DNA from 2 places in the Streptomyces boninensis genome. Region 1 is predicted to be linked to the other one. Evidence: predicted binding sites of a transcription regulator. Region 1 holds the regulator's gene; the other holds the start of a gene.
The links. The regulator HrcA, encoded in region 1, represses chaperone genes, less so after heat shock. The targets are predictions, from matches to a motif close to TTNGCACTCNGNNNNNCNGAGTGCNAA.
Positions count from the first base shown of each region.

Region 2: groL (chaperonin GroEL) is a predicted target of HrcA. The motif match lies at 1,737-1,763, and genes of this name have one in related genera.

Region 1 covers NZ_CP183837.1:2,972,327-2,975,731, reverse strand. The annotation lists gene ACNNMR_RS13495 (nitronate monooxygenase) at 1-414, opposite strand, end outside; gene dnaJ (molecular chaperone DnaJ) at 484-1,617, opposite strand; gene hrcA (heat-inducible transcriptional repressor HrcA) at 1,620-2,645, opposite strand; gene ACNNMR_RS13480 (MBL fold metallo-hydrolase) at 2,799-3,405, shown strand, end outside.
Region 2 covers NZ_CP183837.1:4,401,321-4,404,725, reverse strand. The annotation lists gene ACNNMR_RS19930 (hypothetical protein) at 42-1,586, opposite strand; gene groL (chaperonin GroEL) at 1,924-3,405, shown strand, end outside.

The DNA of each region.
Region 1 (3,405 bases):
GGTGAAGGAGACGAGGGGGACCGGGTCGTCGAGGAGGACGGCGATCTTCGCGTCGTAGGCGTCCTCGCCGCCGGTGTTGGGGTCGCCGAGGGGGGTGTCGTACCAGGCGGATTCGCCGGCCAGCTGCTCGGCGTACGACTCAATGGCGCCGCCCGGCCGGGCCAGCGGCCCATCGGATGCGGCCGGGGTGCCGCGGTGGGGCATGAACACGTTCACGCCGAAGGGGCTGTCGGTGAGGGCGCGGAGCTGGCGGACCTCCTCGTACATCGCCTCGGGGGTCTTGTACCCCGCGGCGAGAAATCCGAGCGCCCCGGAGGCGGACACGGCGGCGGCCAGCGCAGGACAGCTGGCGCCGCCGGCCATCGGGGCCTGGACGATCGGGTGCGGTGAGAGATCACTCAGCGCGCTGGGCATGCCGTTATGTTGTCATGCGGGCGCGCGTGGCCTGGTCCGGGTGCCCGTCGCGTCGCCCGCCGCCGGAAGTCACCTTCCGTTGAAGGCGTCCTTCAGGCGTGAGAACAACCCCTGCTGCCCTGGCTGGAACTGGCCCGTCGGGCGCTCCTCGTCGCGCAGCTTCGCCAGCTGGCGCAGGATCTTCTCCTGCTCCTGGTCCAGCTTCGTCGGCGTGGTCACCTCGACGTGCACGATCAGGTCGCCGCGGCCGCCGCCGCGCAGGTGTGTGACGCCGCGCTGGTGCAGCGGGACCGACTGGCCGGACTGGGTGCCCGGGCGGATGTCGATCTCCTCCAGGCCGTCCAGCGTCTCCAGGTTGACCTTCGTGCCCAGCGCAGCCGCCGTCATCGGGATCGTCACCGTGCAGTGCAGGTCGTCGCCGCGGCGCTGGAACGTCGGGTGCGGCAGCTCGTGGATCTCCACGTACAGGTCGCCGGCGGGGCCGCCGCCGGGGCCGACCTCGCCCTCGCCCGCGAGCTGGATGCGGGTGCCGTTGTCGACGCCGGCCGGGATCTTGACCGTGAGCGTACGGCGCGAGCGGATGCGGCCGTCGCCCGCGCACTCCGGGCACGGGGTCGGCACGATGGTGCCGAAGCCCTGGCACTGCGGGCACGGGCGCGAGGTCATGACCTGGCCGAGGAAGGACCGGGTGACCTGGGAGACCTCGCCGCGGCCGCGGCACATGTCGCAGGTCTGCGGGGAGGTGCCGGGGGCGGCGCCCTCGCCGTTGCAGGTGTTGCAGACCACGGCGGTGTCGACCGTGATCTCCTTTGTCGTGCCGAAGGCGGACTCGTCCAGCTCCACGTCCAGGCGGATCATCGCGTCCTGGCCGCGCCGGGTGCGCGAGCGCGGGCCGCGCTGGGATGCCGTACCGAAGAAGGCATCCATGATGTCGCTGAAGTTGCCGAAGCCGCCCGCGCCGAAGCCGCCCGCGCCCCCGCCGTTCTGGGAGAGCGGGTCGCCGCCGAGGTCGTAGATCTGCTTCTTCTCCGGGTCGGAGAGGACCTCATAGGCGGCGTTGATCTCCTTGAACCGCTCCTGGGTCTTCGGATCCGGGTTCACGTCCGGGTGCAGCTCTCGGGCCAGCCGCCGGAACGCCTTCTTGATCTCGTCCTGGGATGCGTCGCGCTGGACGCCGAGGACCGCGTAGTAGTCCGTCGCCACTGTTATGACTCCGCCAGGATCTGTCCGACGTAACGTGCCACTGCGCGTACCGCTCCCATCGTTCCGGGGTAATCCATGCGGGTCGGGCCGACCACGCCGAGCTTTGCGAGGGCCTCGTTCTGAGGGCCTCCCGCACCGTAGCCGACCGAGACGACGGAGGCGGAGGTGAGTCCCTCGTGAGGGTTCTCATGCCCGATACGCACCGTGACGCCCGGCTCCTTCGCCTCGCCGAGCAGCTTCAGGAGGACGACATGCTCCTCCAGCGCCTCCAGCACGGGGCGGATGGTGCGGGGGAAGTCGTGGTCGAAGCGGGTCAGGTTGGAGGTGCCGCCGATCATCAGGCGCTCCTCGCTCTCCTCGACGAGCGCCTCCAGGAGGACGGCGAGCACGGTCGAGACCGTGGGCCGGTCGTCCGCCTCGAAGGCGTCCGGGAGGTCCTGCACCAGCTTCGGCACATCGGCGAACCGGCGGCCGACCACCCGGCTGTTGAGCCGGGCGCGCAGGTCCGCGATCGAGGTCTCGCCGAACGGGGCCGGGCAGTCCACGAGGCGCTGCTCGACCCGGCCGGTGTCTGTGATCAGCACGAGCATGATGCGGGCGGGGGCGAGCGGCAGCAGCTCGACATGCCGGACCGTGGAGCGGGTCAGCGACGGATACTGCACCACCGCGACCTGCCTGGTCAGCTGCGCGAGCAGCCGCACCGTACGGCCGACGACGTCGTCGAGGTCGACGGCGCCGTCGAGGAAGTTCTGGATGGCGCGCCGCTCCGGGACGGACAGCGGCTTGACGCCGGCGAGCTTGTCGACGAAGAGGCGGTAGCCCTTGTCCGTGGGGATGCGGCCCGCGGAGGTGTGGGGCTGGGCGATATAGCCCTCGTCCTCCAGGACCGCCATGTCATTGCGGACCGTGGCCGGGCTGACGCCCAGCTTGTGCCGCTCGGTGAGGACCTTGGAGCCGACCGGCTCCTCGGTGCCCACGTAATCCTGGACGATGGCACGCAGCACCTCGAGTCTGCGCTCGCTGAGCATGCCGCCCACCTCCAGCCGTGGTCCCTGGTGCTTCCCCCTGGCACTCTACGAGGCTGAGTGCCAGCTTTTCCCTGGCCAGTGTACGGCCGACCGCCGTCACCCCGGCAAGGCGGTCCGGGCGCGGGGCGGGGTGACTTCGCATAGCGTCGCGCTATGGACGCGGAGAGGGAAGAGCACGCGCGCTGGGAACAGCTCGCGCCAGGCGTCGTGCGCCGGAGGCTCCCGCACTGGGACGCGACCGCCGGTGCGGTGTGCGGTCCGGACGGCCTGCTGCTGATCGACTCCGGGGCGTCGCTGCGGGAGGGGGCGGAGCTGCGGGGCCAGCTCCGCTCGCACTTCGGCCGGCCGGTGACGCATATCGCGCTCACCCATCCGCATTTTGATCATGTGCTGGGCACGGCGGCCTTCTCGGGTGTGGAGGTGTACGGGCCGCACGGCATCGACTCGGTGCTGCGGGAGGGCAAGGACGAGCTGCGCGGCGATGCGGTACGGCACGGGCTTGGGCACCGGGAGGCCGCGGAGGCGGCGGATGTGGTGGTGGCGCCGCAGCATCTGGTGGCGGGGGAGTGGTCGCTGGACCTGGGGGGCGGGGTGGAGGTGCTGCTGGCGAATGTGGGGCCCGCGCACTCGTCGCACGACATGGTGGTGATGGTGCAGACCTCCCCGCCCATCGTCTTCTGCGGCGACCTGGTCGAGGAGTCGGGCGTACCGCAGGCGGGTTCGGATGCGCATCCGGCGCGCTGGTCGGAGGTGCTCGACC
Region 2 (3,405 bases), 1.4 Mb from region 1:
GTCCCGGACGCTTCCCGGACAGGCCCCCGCCCCTCCAGCGCTCAGGCCGGGGTGCGCGCCGGTAGCAGCACCGTGGGCGCCTGGTTGGCCGTGGTGAGCTCGCGGGCGTACAGGCGGACCAGGGGCGGCAGGCGGTAGTGCGGGCCGATGGCGGCCAGCAGGCGGGAGTCGGTGAGCTCCTCCAGCAGGTCCTCCGCCTCGTCCGTGTCGGCGACGAGCAGGGTGGCGGCCTGCCAGACGGTGAAGCGGGGCGGTGCCTTCAGGCCCAGGATGTGCAGCGCGGTTACGGCGGCGGCGCTGAGGCCGCGGCAGTCCTTGGCCAGGGCGTCGCGTACGGACAGGTCGCTGTAGGTCAGCCCGTCCAGCCGGTGCCGCTCGTCGGCGAGGTGGTCCAGCAGCCGCTCCACGCTCCAGTGCGGTCGCGTACGCAGCCGGGCCCCGGCAATCCGCAGCGCCAGCGGCAGCCGCCCGCACTGCTCCACGAGCCGCCGCGCGGCGGCGGGCGACGCGGCGACCGGGCCCGGCCCGGCGGTGGCGGCCAGCAGCCGCACTCCTGCCGCGAGCCCCAGCTCCCCGAGGTCGACGGCGTGCGCGCCCTCCAGCGCGAGCCGGCGGCGGCTGGTCACGAGGGCCGCGCAGCCGGGGCCGGCGGGGAGGAGGGGGCGCAGCCGGGCGGTGGCCTGCGCGATTGCCTGCGCGGCGGCGGAGGGGGCAGCGGCCACGGAGAGGGTGGTGGTGTTGGCGTGGGCGGTGGCACCCGCGTGGGCGGTGGCACTGGTGGGGGCGGTGGCGCCCACCCCGGCATCGGCGGCAGCGCCGACCCCGGGCCCGGCGGTGGCGCCCGCGCTCGCCTCCGCCCCACCCCCGTCCGCGGGTGCCGCGGCATCCGCGTTGTCGAGGACGACCAGCACCCGGCGGGTGGCCGTCAGGGTGCGGTAGAGCTCCAGGCGCTCGGACTCGTCCGGTGGGAGTTCGGTGCCCGTCACGCCGAGGCCGCGTAAGAGCCCGGCGAGGAGCGGGCCAGTGCCCGTGCCCGACCCGGCGCCGGACCCGCTCAGGTCGGCGTACAGCCGCCCGTCCGGGAAGGACGGGCCGAGCAGATGCGCGCAGTGCACCGCCAGCGCCGACTTCCCGGTCCCCGCAGGGCCGCTCACCGCGACCACCGCCGGGCCCGGCGACTGCGGGCCGCCCTCGGCCATGAGCTGCCGCCGGATGACGGTCACCTCGTCCTGCCGTCCGGTGAAGTCGGCTGTCGCGGGGGGCAGTTGGGTGCGCCCGGCCGAACCGAGCGCACCGGCGGCCGATCCCGGCAGCCCCGCGCGGCCCGCGCGCCCTGCCCGCCCCGCGAGCCGTTGATGGGCCCGTAACCAGGCCGCGACCTCCTCAGGACCGCCGCCGCAGGCCCGTACCAGCGCCGCCACCGGCTCCCCGCGCGGCAGCCGGGCGCTGCCCAGCAGCCCGGCGAGCGTGGAGCGCGGCAGCACGTCGCCCGCCCGCTCGGCGCGGGCCGCGAGCTCCCGGTAGGTCAGGCCCGAGAAGTCCTTCAGGTCTCTGAGCAGCGCCACGTACTCCTGTGCCGTCGTCACACGCCCCGGATCTGGCGCCCCTTCGCGCTTCGGCATGGGTTCAGTGCCCCCTTGTCCCGCGGCTGTCCCCGTAGCACCCCCGTGTCCCGGAGGTGTCCCGGACATCCCTTCCCACCTTGTCGCCGGGTACAGCCCGGTACAAGAGAGCCGCTTGCACTCGATGGGGTCGAGTGCTAATCATTGGCGTTAGCACTCTCCGAGTGAGAGTGACAACGTAGGACCGGTTCGGTGAGGTCCGTACAGGGGGCGGGGCAAGGAACCGCCAGCTGCACAGGCCGTCCGTCGCGGGCGCCGATGGTCCGGAGAAATCCACCCCAGTCCGGGAGGACCACTTCACATGGCCAAGATCATCGCGTTCGACGAGGAGGCGCGGCGCGGCCTCGAGCGCGGGATGAACCAGCTCGCAGACGCCGTCCGCGTGACCCTCGGCCCCAAGGGCCGCAACGTCGTGCTGGAGAAGAAGTGGGGCGCCCCCACGATCACCAACGACGGCGTCTCCATCGCCAAGGAGATCGAGCTCGAGGACTCCTACGAGAAGATCGGCGCCGAGCTGGTCAAGGAGGTCGCCAAGAAGACGGACGACGTCGCCGGTGACGGCACGACGACCGCGACCGTCCTGGCCCAGGCGCTCGTCAAGGAGGGCCTGCGCAACGTCGCCGCGGGCGCCAACCCGATGGCCCTCAAGCGCGGCATCGAGAAGGCCACCGAGGCCGTCTCCGCCGCCCTGCTCGAGCAGGCCAAGGACGTGGAGACCAAGGAGCAGATCGCCTCCACCGCCTCCATCTCCGCCTCCGACACCCAGATCGGCGAGCTCATCGCCGAGGCGATGGACAAGGTCGGCAAGGAAGGCGTCATCACCGTCGAGGAGTCGCAGACCTTCGGGCTTGAGCTTGAGCTCACCGAGGGCATGCGCTTCGACAAGGGCTACATCTCGGCGTACTTCGCGACCGACATGGAGCGCATGGAGGCCGAGCTCGAGGACCCGTACATCCTCATCGTCAACTCCAAGATCTCCGCGGTGAAGGACCTCCTTCCGCTGCTGGAGAAGGTCATGCAGTCGGGCAAGCCGCTGCTGATCATCGCGGAGGACGTCGAGGGCGAGGCCCTGTCCACCCTCGTGGTGAACAAGATCCGCGGCACCTTCAAGTCCGTCGCCGTCAAGGCCCCGGGCTTCGGCGACCGCCGCAAGGCCATGCTCGCCGACATCGCCATCCTCACCGGCGGCCAGGTCATCTCCGAGGAGGTCGGCCTCAAGCTCGAGAACGCGACCGTCGACCTGCTGGGCCGCGCCCGCAAGGTCGTCATCACCAAGGACGAGACCACCATCGTCGACGGTGCCGGCGAGTCCGAGCAGGTCCAGGGCCGGGTCAACCAGATCCGCGCCGAGATCGAGGCCTCCGACTCCGACTACGACCGCGAGAAGCTCCAGGAGCGCCTGGCGAAGCTCGCGGGCGGCGTCGCCGTCATCAAGGCCGGTGCCGCGACCGAGGTCGAGCTCAAGGAGCGCAAGCACCGCATCGAGGACGCCGTTCGCAACGCGAAGGCGGCCGTCGAGGAGGGCATCGTCGCCGGCGGCGGCGTGGCCCTGCTGCAGGCCGGCACGGTCTTCGAGAAGCTCGAGCTCCAGGGCGACGAGGCCACCGGCGCGGAGATCGTCCGCAAGGCCCTCGCGGCCCCGCTGACCCAGATCGCCGTCAACGCCGGCCTCGAGGGCGGCGTCGTCGTGGAGAAGGTCCGCAACCTCACCATCGGCCACGGCCTCAACGCCGCGACCGGTGAGTACGTGGACATGATCGCCGAGGGCATCCTCGACCCGGCG